DNA from 2 places in the Paraclostridium tenue genome. Region 1 is predicted to be linked to the other one. Evidence: riboswitches for the same ligand, from Rfam matches in the RefSeq annotation. Region 1 holds a riboswitch; the other holds the start of a gene.
What was found. Region 1 has a riboswitch for cyclic di-GMP ahead of ABFX13_RS09645 (NPCBM/NEW2 domain-containing protein). Riboswitches for the same ligand answer to the same signal wherever they lie in the genome.
Positions count from the first base shown of each region.

Region 2: linked by a shared signal. The riboswitch ahead of ABFX13_RS04680 (flagellar basal body protein) and the one ahead of ABFX13_RS09645 (NPCBM/NEW2 domain-containing protein) in region 1 are both predicted to bind cyclic di-GMP.

Region 1 covers NZ_BAAACP010000011.1:21,416-28,038, forward strand. Annotated here, with positions in the region: gene ABFX13_RS09640 (ABC transporter ATP-binding protein) at 1-1,388, shown strand, start outside; cyclic di-GMP riboswitch class I at 1,521-1,606, shown strand; gene ABFX13_RS09645 (NPCBM/NEW2 domain-containing protein) at 1,780-6,623, shown strand, end outside.
Region 2 covers NZ_BAAACP010000004.1:92,222-98,844, forward strand. Annotated here, with positions in the region: gene ABFX13_RS04660 (glycosyltransferase) at 1-1,150, shown strand, start outside; gene ABFX13_RS04665 (HAD-IB family phosphatase) at 1,174-1,776, shown strand; gene ABFX13_RS04670 (NTP transferase domain-containing protein) at 1,749-2,399, shown strand; gene ABFX13_RS04675 (CDP-glycerol glycerophosphotransferase family protein) at 2,894-4,378, shown strand; cyclic di-GMP riboswitch class I at 4,680-4,766, shown strand; gene ABFX13_RS04680 (flagellar basal body protein) at 5,130-5,456, shown strand; gene flgC (flagellar basal body rod protein FlgC) at 5,461-5,865, shown strand; gene fliE (flagellar hook-basal body complex protein FliE) at 5,880-6,191, shown strand; gene fliF (flagellar basal-body MS-ring/collar protein FliF) at 6,215-6,623, shown strand, end outside.

The DNA of each region.
Region 1 (6,623 bases):
TTGATTTGTTTTGGTCTATTACTTATGTATTAGGAGTATTTATAGCAATGTTTATGCTAAATGCAAAATTAGCTATGTATGTAATAGCAATAGTACCATTTATAGCAATACTTACAGTTTATTTTCAAAATAAAATACTAAATGTAAATAGAGATGTAAGAAAAATAAACTCAAAAATAACGGGAGCATTTAATGAAGGAATAACAGGCTCTATTACTTCTAAAACACTTGTAATAGAAAATAAAAACCTAGAGGATTTTTCTAAAATAACAGATAAAATGTATAAAACAAGTATAAGAGCTACAAAATTAAATGCTATATATATGCCAATTATACTATTTTTTAGTTCACTAGCTGTGGCATTTGTTCTTGATAGAGGTGGTAACTTAGTTATAAACGATTTAATGGAAATAGGTACATTATCAGCATTTATATCTTATGCAATAAGTATATTTGAACCAATTCAACAATTAGCTAAAAATATATCAGAATTTATAGCTACTCAAGCAAATATAGAAAGAGTTTTTGGATTATTAGAAAGAACTCCGGATATAGTTGATAGTGAAGAAGTAATTAAAAAGTATGGAGATTCATTTAATCCTAAAAAAGAAAATTGGGAAGAAATTAAAGGTGATATAGAATTTAAAGATGTATATTTTAAATACCCTGACGGAGATGAATATATCTATGAAAACTTTAATCTTAAAATACCAGCAGGAACTACAATAGCTTTAGTTGGTGAAACAGGTTCAGGTAAAAGTACTTTGGTAAACTTAGCTTGTAGATTCTTTGAACCTACTAAAGGAAAAGTATTAATAGATGGAAAAGATTATAGAGAAAGATCTCAGTTATGGTTACACAATAATATTGGTTATGTTCTTCAAAATCCACATTTATTTTCAGGAACTATAAAAGAAAATATACGTTATGGAAAGCTTGATGCAACTGATGAAGAAGTAGAAAATGCAGCTAAAATAGTATCAGCTCATAAGATAATTATGAATATGGAAAAAGGTTATGATTCTCAGGTAGGAGAAGGTGGTTCTAATTTATCAACAGGAGAAAAGCAACTTATATCTTTTGCTAGAGCAGTTCTTGCAAATCCTAGGATATTTGTACTTGATGAAGCTACTTCATCTATAGATACTGAAACAGAACAAATTATTCAAAATGCTATTTCTCACTTACTTAAAGATAGAACATCTTTCTTAGTTGCTCATAGATTATCTACGATAAGAAAAGCAGATATTATATTGGTTGTTAGAGATGGTAAGATAGTAGAAAAGGGAAGTCATAAAGAATTATTAAAACAAAAGAAATATTATCACTCATTGTATGTTAAACAGTTTGAAGCAGAAGTAGGAGAAAATATATTTGGGAAAAAGTAAATTTTAATGTGCTGTCTATTTCATAGTCAGCACATTTTTTGTTGAAAGATAAAAAATTGTTTAAATTTTTATAAAATTAAAATAAAAGTATTTACTAAATTGAGAAATATTGTATAATAATTGTAGAAAAATAATTCAATATGGCAAATCTAGGGAAATCTAGAGACGCAAAGCTAAAGGGGCTAAGGTAATTATAACTATGCCAGCCAGTTGCCAAAGAATAGTTATTCTTTGTTTTTACATGATAAATTTATGGTCGTATATTAGTTTGGTCATGAAACTTTTATGATGTTTAATTTTGCTGGCAACTACCCTTTAGAGGGTAGTTTTTTTATTATAAAAATCAGGGTTTATTTTATAATTACAAAATTTAAAAATTAGGGAGAGTATTATGAAGAAAAAAATATCATCTGTATTGGCAGTATCTTTAATAGCAACAAACATATCACCAGTAATAAATGTATTTGCTGATGAAGTTATAACAGATAAGGCCAAACTAATAAAAAAAAGTGTGGCAAATCAAGTTAAAATTTCACCTTTTAATCTAAATAATTATAGTGAGTTTGAAAATTATAATGAAAAATATAGAGTTTCTAAAGATAAGATTAAATCAATTTCAAATAATGGGGGACAGTACTCATCTAGTTCTATAGATAAAGCTATAGACAATAACATGTCAACTCACTGGGAAACTGGAAAACAAAACACTGAGTCTTTTAAAAATGAAGTAGTAGTAGAGTTTAAAGATATAGAATCTATTGATAGGATAGCCTATGCTACTAGACAAGATGGAGCTAGAGGCAAAGGATTTCCGACTAGGTTTGAGATTTATGCATCTATAAGTGGTGAAGATGAAGATTTCAAGCTTATGGCAACAGGAAGTCATTCTGTAACAGGAAATATGCTTCAATTTAAATTTGATACTATTACAGCTAAAAAATTTAAATTTGTATTTAAAGAAGCCAATCAAGGATGGGCAAGTGCATCAGAGTTTTGGTTTTATAGGGAAGACAATATAATTAATAAAATGGATAAGTTATTTACAAATGAATCAAAAAAACAAATAAGTCCTGATTTTAACACTATAGAAAAGTTAGATGCATTTGATAGAGAAGCAAGCACTCATCCACTATATAATAATATAAAAGAAGATATCGATAATGCTAGAATAATTTTAGAAAATAAAGCTTTAGAATTCACACAATCAAAGGTATCAAAATTTAAATCATTTAATGATGAAAGATTAGTTAAATATGATGAATTATTTAAAATACCTATGAATAAAGTAACAAGTATAACTACAAATGGGGGGAATTATGCTTCTAATGTTATCCAAAGGGCTATGGATGGTGATGTAAATACTAACTGGCACTCAGGAAAACAAAATACTAGTAGCCATACAAACGAAGTAGTTATGACTTTAGATGAATTAACTACTATAGATAGAATTATGTACACAAGTTTAAACTCTAGAGGATTTGCTCAAAGTTTTGACATATATGCATCTAGAACTTCTAATGGAGATACTTTCGAGAAGATAACATCTGGTGAAGCTAATATAACAAAAGATACTTTAGAAATAAAGTTTAAGCCAACCAAACTTAGAAGAATTAAGTTTGTATTTAAGAAAGGTTATGAGAATTGGGCTTTAGCCTCTGAGTTTGGACTATATAAGCAAGATGAATTAAAGGAAAAGATAGATAGATTATTTGTAAATGAAGATACTAATGAAGTTAATCCAGAATTTGCTACTATCGCTGCAATAGAAGGATTAATGAAAGAAGTAAAGGGCCACCCATTTGAAAATGAGTATATAGAAAAGTTGGAGATTGCGAAAGAATTAGTTGATTATGGAAAAGTTCAAGCAGGTACTTCTAATGTATCTAAATTTACACCTTTTTATACAGAATATATAAAAGCATATGATGATGTATATAGAATTAAAGATATTTCTATAAGTAATAATGGAGGGCAATATGCAGGCTCTGCAATAAAATATGCGGTTGATGAAGATGTAAATACTCACTGGGAAACTGGAAAACCAAATAGTGACTCATTTAAAAATGAAGTAATATTAACTTTAGAAGAAGCTACTTTAATAAATCGATTAACTTATAAATCAAGAAATTCAGGAAAAGGATTTGCGAAAGAATTTAGCGTATATGTATCTCCAGTTAGTTCGGGGAACAACTTCCAAAAGATAAGTGAAGGTGGATATACAGTAACTAGTGATATTTTAGAGATACAATTTGACAAGACTAAAGCAAAAAGAGTTAAATTTGTATTTGATAATGCACATGATAATTGGGCATCAATTTCAGATATAAGATTATATAAAGAAGATAATGTATCTGATAAGATGAAAAGACTATTCACAAATGGATTAATGGATACTGTAAGTGAGGAATTTAATACAATAGAAAAGTTAAATACTTTATCAAATGAGGTTAAAGTTCATCCACTAAGACCTATATACGATAAAGAAATACAATTGGCTAAAGATATTTTAAACAATAATCTTCAAAATATAAAAACTGTAGTTGCCGAGCAACATGGAGATAGAAATAAACATACAAGCAAAAACTTGAAGTTTGGATTTGGTAATAACAATCAGCCAACAGGTGTAGTTGCTAGAGCAGGGGAAGAAGTAACTGTATATGTTGATGCAGATCCAAATAAGCCACTACCACAATTAATGTTTTCTCAACAAGAAGGAAGTTTTGCAAATTGGGGAAGAACTGTAAGTCTACATCCAGGAAAAAATGTAATAACTGTTCCAAAAGTTAACCAAAATGATGGTTGGTATAAGCATGATGTAACACCTGGAGGACCAGTTTATATAGTAAACCCATACACTGAAGAAGAACAAGGAAAAGCACCAGTAATAAGATTTGCAAGTGGATGTGATAGTTTCCCATTACTAGATAAAAACACAAATGAAACACAATTAATAGAATTTATAAAAGATTATAAGAATAGATTAGATGAAGATGCTAAAGAAAATCCAAATGTATTAGATAGAAAGATGATAGATACTTTTGAGTTTGTTTCTGATCATATGGTATTTACAGGTACAGTAACTGGAGCATATGATGCATATGTTACAAATGGTAAAAAACCATTAGATACAATAAAGATGTGGAATGATCATATGGACATGCTATTTAAGTACCAAGGCTTAGACGGAAAAAATGAAAAAAATGATATAAAATACACTAGAGAAAATATAAGATTAGCTCAGCCATTTGGGTACATGTATGCAGCAGGAGGACATATAGGTGTTCAAGGTGATGTGATGAGCAGTATGTTAACAAGTGTAGGTAGTTGGGGAGTAGACCATGAAATAGGACATAAAATGGATATAGGAGTAAGAACAATAGGAGAAGTAACAAATAACATGTTACCTCAACAATCTTCTTATTATTATAATAGTCCAAATAAAAGAATTCCTTTTGAAAGTCATACTTATAAAAATATAATAGGAACTGATAATAACGACTATTATGAAGGTGAATATTTTGAAAAGCTAGCAGTATTTTGGCAGTTAGAAATGATATATCCAGGATACTGGGCGAAATTAAATACCCAGTATAGAGAAAATAATGTAGTTTTAGATTCAAGTAATGAAGCATTAGATAAGCTAAATCAATTAGCTAAGTATTCAAGTATAGCTTTAGAATTAGATTTAAGTGAACATTTTGAAAGACATGGATTCTTTGTATCTGATGAGACAAAAGAATTAATAAGTAAATATCCAAAGCCTGATAAGAAAATTTGGTATTCTAACTATGATTATAAAGATTATAAAGGTGAAGGGTTTAAAGGAAATATTGATTTAAAAGTTAAAAACTCTAGTCAAGGAAACAACGTTAAATTAATATTTGAAATTAATAAAGAAGCTAAAAATGATTTATTAGGATATGAAATATTTAAAGGTGATAAGCTAATAGGATTTACATCGACTAATAGCTTTGTTGATACAAATTCTAATATAGGTGAAGCTATAGACTATACTATAGTTCCTTATGACAAAAAGTTAAATACAGGAAATGAAGTTAAAATAAATTCGTTAAAACCTAGTATAAATGTACAACAAAAAGAAATAAACGTAAAACTTAGAGAAAAATTTAATCCGCTATCAGTAGTAAAAGCATTTAGCTACAATGGTGAGGATATAAGTAATAAGATAAAAGTTAATGAAAGTGTAAATGTAAATGAAAAAGGTAATTATCCTGTAGAATATACAGTAGAAGACAATGGAGTAACCACTAAAGAAGTTATAAGTGTAAATGTAGTAAGTGATTATCACTATTTATCTGATAGTGATTGGAAATCTGTTCAAACTCAATATGGAACTCCAAGAAGAAATACTAATATAAAAGGTAGAGTAAATGGAGAAATAAAAGATTTTGATAAAGGATTTGGAATACATGCAAATGGAAAGATAACTTATGATTTATCAGATAAAGAATATGACAACTTTGAAGCATTACTAGGAGTTGATATGGGGATAACAGCTCAAAATAACTCTAGTATAACATTTAAAGTAGTTGGAGATGGGAAGACACTAGCTACAACAAAGGTATTAAAGCATGAAGATAATATGATAAGTATAAATGTTCCTGTAAAAGGTATAGATGAATTAGTTATAGAAGTAAGTGATGGTGGAAATGGAAATACTTCTGACCATACTGTAATAGCTAATCCTAAACTAACTACAAACAATGCTAAGCCAACTTTAAATGTTGAAGATAAAACTTACAAATTAGGGGATAAGTTAGACCTTAACGAAGGAGTTAAAGCAACTGATGCAGAAGATGGTGATTTGACTTCTAGTGTAGAAGTAGTATCAAACAACTTTGAAGAAGGAAAAGTTGGAAGATTTGAGGTTATATATGGAGTAACAGATAGTGATAATAACTATGTTGAAAAGAAATGGTATATAACAGTTTATGAAGATTATATAGTAGCAAAATCTAAGTATGGTTCATTTGAAAATCTAGATAAATATAATGAGGAGTTTAAAATACCAGTAGCATCAGTAAGTAATAATGCAGGAAACTATGGATCAAGTGTTGTAGGAAAAGTTATTGATGAAAATATAAATACACACTGGGAAACAAATAAACCAAATAGTGATTCATTTAAAAATGAAGTTATATTTGATTTAGGTAAAAATGCTGAAATAAGTAAAGTAGCTTTTGCTGCAAGAAGAGATGCTTCAGGTAAAGGATT
Region 2 (6,623 bases), on a different contig from region 1:
AGTTATATTCATGAGTTTCTACAAGCTTAATCAAGAAGAAAAAATAATTGAATTATATGAAAAAATTTCAGGATCTATAGCTCAAGAAAATAAATTTAAAATAGCTATAGAAGCTATTTTAAATAGAGTGAAAGAAAATGATAAACCAAAAATTTATAAATTACTTTCAACTATAGGTGGAAATTATGGAATTTTAAATAAAATAAGATTAGGAGAAGTCTTAAATGAAGAAATTTACAATGAAATTTTAAATAGTGAAAAAGAAGTGTATTTTGCAGAACTTTTATATTATGCTTTAGAAAATAATTTCAATATAGAAAATGTTTTAAAAGGGGTTAGTTATCTAGAGATGCAAACTTTCGCTGATTATATTGTAAAAACTAAAAGAAATTGCATAATTAAATTATACCATTATTTGGATGGGGTTTCAAATACTCTTGATTATAGAAAGGTTCAAGTATATAGTTGCTTATCTAAATCGTTGTTAATGTATGGCAACTTAGTTAAAGATAAATATGAAAATTTATTTTTAATGTATATAAGTTATACATATGAATGCATAAAGCAGGTTTATAATAATGAGTTAAAAGATGAAGAGTTAATAACTTTATTGAGAAATAAAGAAGATGAATTTGTAGTTAATATGAATCTAATTGATAAATACAAAGATACAGATGAATTAGCTTATATAAGAAATTTAAAAGATTTATTAATTGATAATCCTCATCATAAAAAATGTATTAAACTTCTAATATCTAAGTTTGAAGAAAATTTAAATGAAGGTGCAGAATTAAAAGAACTTAAAGTGAAATATAAATCATTAATAGAAAGTAGTATAAATAACGGTAATCTAAATGAAGCAATTAAAATGATTGAAGAGTATGAAATTATATTTAGTGAAGAAGCTGAAATATTAAATATGAAAGCTGTAATAGCTTTAATGACAGGAAAGTTAAATGAAGCTGAAATTTTATTAAAAAAATCCTGGCTACATAAAAAGAATAATTTTAATACTGTTTTTAACATTGCTTATTTAAAAGAATTGCTAGGGGATAAAGAAGAAGCTAAGAGATTTTATAAAAAAATAATTGAAAATTGTGATGATAAAGATATAGTTGAAGAAGCTAAAAAAAGCATAGATCAATTATAGAAAGATCACAAGGGAGGAATAGCGTGAGCGAATATAAATTTGTATTTGACCTAGATTCAACTTTAACAAAGGTAGAAATATTACCAGAAATAGCAAAATATATTGGTGAACATGAAAGCATTAGCAAAATAACTGAAGAAACTATGCTTGGAGAACTATCTTTTGAAAAAAGTTTCTCTATGAGAGTTGACCTTTTAAAAAAAGTATCTATAGAAAAAGTACGTGAGATAATTAGAAATATTGAATTAAATGATGAACTTGTTAAATTTATTTTAGAAAATATTGATAGATGTATGATTATAACTGGAAACTTAGATACATGGATTTGTAAGTTTATGGATGAAATGGGATTTAAAGGAAGGTATTTTTCATCTAAAGCTTGTGTAGAAAATGGAGAAATAAAAGGGATAAGTCATATAATAAAAAAAGAAGATGTTATAAAGACATTAGAAGGTCCAATTGTTGCCATTGGGGATGGAAGTAATGATGCAAAAATGATAGAAGTGGCTGATATCGGAATTGGATTTGGTGGTGTAAGAGATATTGCTCCAAGTGTATTGAAGGTATGTGATTATGCATTTTATGAGGAGGGAAGATTGTGTCAGTTTCTAAGACAATTGTTATAAGCTGTGCGGGTATGGGAACTAGATTGGGACTAAATACTAATAAATCATTAATTGATATTGACGGTAAACCATTGATAATAAGACAGTTAGAGTGTATGGACAAGTTTGATGATATAAGAATTGTTGTAGGATATCAAGCTAAGGAATTAATAGATGTAGTTTGTTCTTATCGAAAGGATATTACATTCGTATTTAATCATAAGTATATGGAAACTAAAACTGCTGCAAGTCTTTCACTTGGCAAAAAACATGCAAGAGATATGATAATTTCTCTTGATGGCGATGTTTTATTTAACCCAGAAGACTTTGAAAGATTTGTATTAAATGATGATGAAGAAGCAATAGGAGTTTGTTATCCATACACGAGGGAACCTGTTTATGCAAGAACAGATTTTATTGATGGAAAAGAATTTGTAACAAGTTTTTCAAGAGAAAGTGGAGAGTATGAATGGACAGGTCTACTTAAAGTATCATCTGAAAAACTTAAGTGTGGAAGTGATCATGTATATAAACTTATCACGCCAAACTTACCACTAAAAGCAGTTCCAGTCAATTTAAAAGAAATTGACAATATGCAAGAATATCAAGAAGCTTTAGAATGGTTTAAAAATGGTTATAAATAAATAGCAGATTAAAAAGAGCAGGTAAAATTAATGAAAAATAAAAAAATTCCTAATTTAGTAAGAAATAATAAATCTAAGTATAATTATTACATATGGACTATTTGTTAAAAATAATAAAAGAAAATGTACCTTTGATACTGTATTGTTAGCTGTAGCATCTATGTATACAAAGGATAAAAAACTAAAAAATAATTTTAATAATATATTGAAAATACTAGATAAAAAATCAATTATATATGTATGCTAGTTTATAGCTACTCAAAGTCAGCTTATACTAGAAAAACTTTATTCTAAAGAATTAAAGGCTGAATATAAAACAATATATACAACTATAGATGAATTTATAGATAATAGATTTGAAGTTGTTTAAAACGAGAGATTTTTAACTGAGATAAAATAATATTCAGATATTGGAAGACATTATTTTATATTAATGAGAAAATAATTATTCAAGGGCTGAGTTAAGACATTTAAATAGAAAGTGATGTGATTTTATGAAAATAAATAAAAAGCAACAAATGTTAGAACTGTTAGAAACTCTAATTGAAGGGCTTACATATATAAAAAATAATATAGATTCAGATTACATGTTTATGAGTGAGATATCACTACAAGCGATAGTTTCAATTAAAAATGCATTAAATAATGTTAAAAAGTGTGATGAACAGCTAAATAGATTATCGATAGAAGTTTATAACAATATTATTGGTATTCATGAAAATCACATTGAAAATAAGATATTAGCTTGTGATGAAACTATTGCGCATTTATTTGAAATGATAAAAATAATTCAAGAAAAAGTTAATAAAAAACTTGATATTGTTTTTATGCCATATAATGCTTTTATGTGGAATAGTCTTGAGAGTGTATGGAAGGCTGCAAGTGAAGATGAAAATTGCAATTGCTATGTAGTGCCAATACCTTATTTTAGATTAATTTCAAAGGAAAATGGAGAAGTAGAGAAAATATTAACTTATGAAGGAAATTTACTACCAGATTATGTCCCTGTTATTGATTATAGAGAATTTGACTTAGAATCATTAAAACCAGATATTATATATGTACATAATCAATACGATGAATACAATACTGCTACTCAAGTGGTTAGCGAATATTTTTCTTATAATCTTAAAAAGCATACAGACATGTTAGTTTATATAACTTATGGGATATTAGGAACTTACCCTGTTTCTTTTTATATAAATTTTTATAACTTAATAGCAACGAGGAGTTTTGATAAAGTTGTTGTACAATCGCCTTCGTTTGAAGTTATTGCAGAAGCAAGCGGGCTAGAAAAAGAAAAAATTTTATCTTTAGGATCACCTAAGTTTGATGCTTTAGTAAATAGTTTAGAAAAGCAAGAAATAAGCCAATATTATAAAGATAAATTTAAAGATAAAACTGTATTTTTATGGACTACAAATCTTATGAAAGTAATAAATGGTAGACACGAAGTTTTAGATGAGATCGAAGAAGTTTTTGAACTTATAAAAAATAATCAACAATATGGTCTTATTTATAGACCACACCCTCTAGAACTTACATATGTTAAGTCTAAAGCTCCAGAGTGTTATGAAAGATATAGCCATTTATTAGAATCATCAAAAGCTACTGCAAATATAGTTATAGATAATACACCAAGTTACTATGAGGCTTTTAAGGTTTCTGATGCTTTAATAACAGACAGATCATCAGTTTTAATTGAATATATGGCTACAGGTAAACCTGTTTTAATATATGATATAGATTTAGTAAAAGAATACTACAGTGAAAATGTATTTGATATTTTTGCTAACTATATAGTTGGAGAAGATGGAATGACAGTTGAGAAATTTATCGATTTAGTTGTAACAAAAAATGATAAACAAAAACAAAGACGTTTAAAAGCTTTACATACTGTTATCGTAAATTCTGATGGAAGTTGTGGCAAAAAAGTTCATAATTTTATAAAAGAAGATATTATTGAGAATTATTTCTAATATATATTGTATACAAATTTTAATGTATTTAAAATTTGTATATAATAAAAATTAAATAATTAAAATTAAATTATGCAAAATAAAATTTAATAAAAGATATAAATGTTTAATTATAAAACTATTTATTAAAGTATTAAAAAAAATCATATCACTTTAAAGTAAATTTTAATATAATTTGATATCTTAAAATTAATTTTAAAACAATATTGAAAATTACCATTTGTTGGAAAAATTAGAATTTAAAGTAAATGCTTGAATTAAGTCGAATTATAGTATAAAATAGAAATATAAGTCGAATAATGATATTCAAAGGCAAATCTAGAGAAATCTAGTGACGCAAAACTATAGGGGCTAATGTTTATATAAACTACGCCAGCCAGCTGCCAAAGAGTTAATAAACTTTTTGTTATCATTGATAAAATGAAAATCGTGAATTATGGATAATTATATAATTTACAAATAAAATCAAAAAATATGTATAAATGTATATAAGCATTTATTGGATTTTTTAATATACCTTAAGATGATTTTATAAGTATACAAAAACATTTAAATATTTAATCTTAGATTATTAGATATATTAGAACTAGAAAATATTTATTTGATTTTGACTTATACATTAAGTAGGTATATTTTATTTTCTGATTTTAATTTTAATTTATATAATACGATTAGCAATCATTGATATATTATAAAAGTGATTAAACTACTCTTTAAGAGTAGTTTTTTTTATTCTAAAAAGGAGGTAATAATGGAAACATATAGTTTAATCAAGATGGGGTTAGATGCAACAGAACTTAGAAGTAGAGTCATTGCTAACAATATTGCAAATATTAATACTCCAAATTATAAGAGAAAGTATGTAAACTTTGAAGAAACATTGAAAGACTCTATAAATAAAAAACCAAAAATAGAAGTCAAAACAGATGAAAACACAAAGATGAGAGTAGATGGCAACAATGTTGATTTAGAGAACGAGAAAGTTAATCAAGCAGCTGCAAGCCTTGAATACAATGCACTTATAACTTTAACTAATATAAAATTAGGAATGGCTAGAAGTGTCATAACAGGGAGGTAATTAGATGAGTATTTTTGGAGGAATGCGAATTAGTCAAAGTGCTTTATCAGCAGAGCGTTTAAGGATGGATATAGTTTCATCTAATATTGCCAATATGAAGACTACTAGAACTAAAGAAGGTGGAGCTTATAGACGTAAAGTTCCTGTGTTTGAGGAAAATTACGACAAAAAGTTAGGAATGCTTGGAGTAAAAGCAGTCTCTATAGAAAAAGATAAGTCGCCACTTAGAAAACTATATGAACCCAATCATCCCGATGCAGATAAACAAGGCTATGTAGAATACCCTAATGTAGATATATTAGTGGAAATGGCAGATTTAATGACTGCTTCAAGGGCTTATGAGTCTAATATAGATACATTAAACGCACAAAAAAATATGATATCTAAAGCATTAGAAATAGGTAGATAAAAAGGAGTGGATTTATGACTGGAATAGGTGCTATAAGCGGAGTAAACAACATCTTAACAAATAATGATTTGTTAAAAGCTACAAAAAGTAAAGGTGTAGAAAAAGAAAGTAACTTTTCTAATGTAATAAAGGATGCATTAGATAAAGTTAATGACAAGCAAGTAGATGCAAATAAGAAAGTTGAGAGCCTTTTAAAAGGAGGCGATGTTTCTATGCATGATGTAATGATATCTGCTCAAGAAGCTCAGATGTCAATGCAATTAATGATTGAAGTTAGAAATAAGGTATATGAAGCTTATCAAGAGCTAAATAGAGTTCAATTATAACTTTATAGCAAGGAGAATTTTAGATGAATATAAAGGAATTACCACAAAAAGTAAAAGATTTTGTGTTGGTTAAAAAAGAACAGTTTGGTACCTTATCTAAAAAGAAAAAAATAGCAATAGTAGTTGCGATTATATCTTTAATTCTAGCAATAGTATTTGGGATAAGTTATTCAAGAGCAAACAAGTATGGAGTTTTATTTTCAGGACTAGAATCTAGTGATGCAGCAGCGGTAACTAAAGAACTTGAATCGAAAAAAGTGGATACCAAGATAGAAGGAAATAGTATATTAGTTCCTAAAAAAGATGTAGATAAATTGAGAATGGAATTGTCTTCTAATGTATCAAATGGTTCAAAAGGATTTGAAATAATGGATGAGGGTTCATCATTTGGTATGACAGATGAAGAGTTCCAAATAAAAAAACAACGTATGC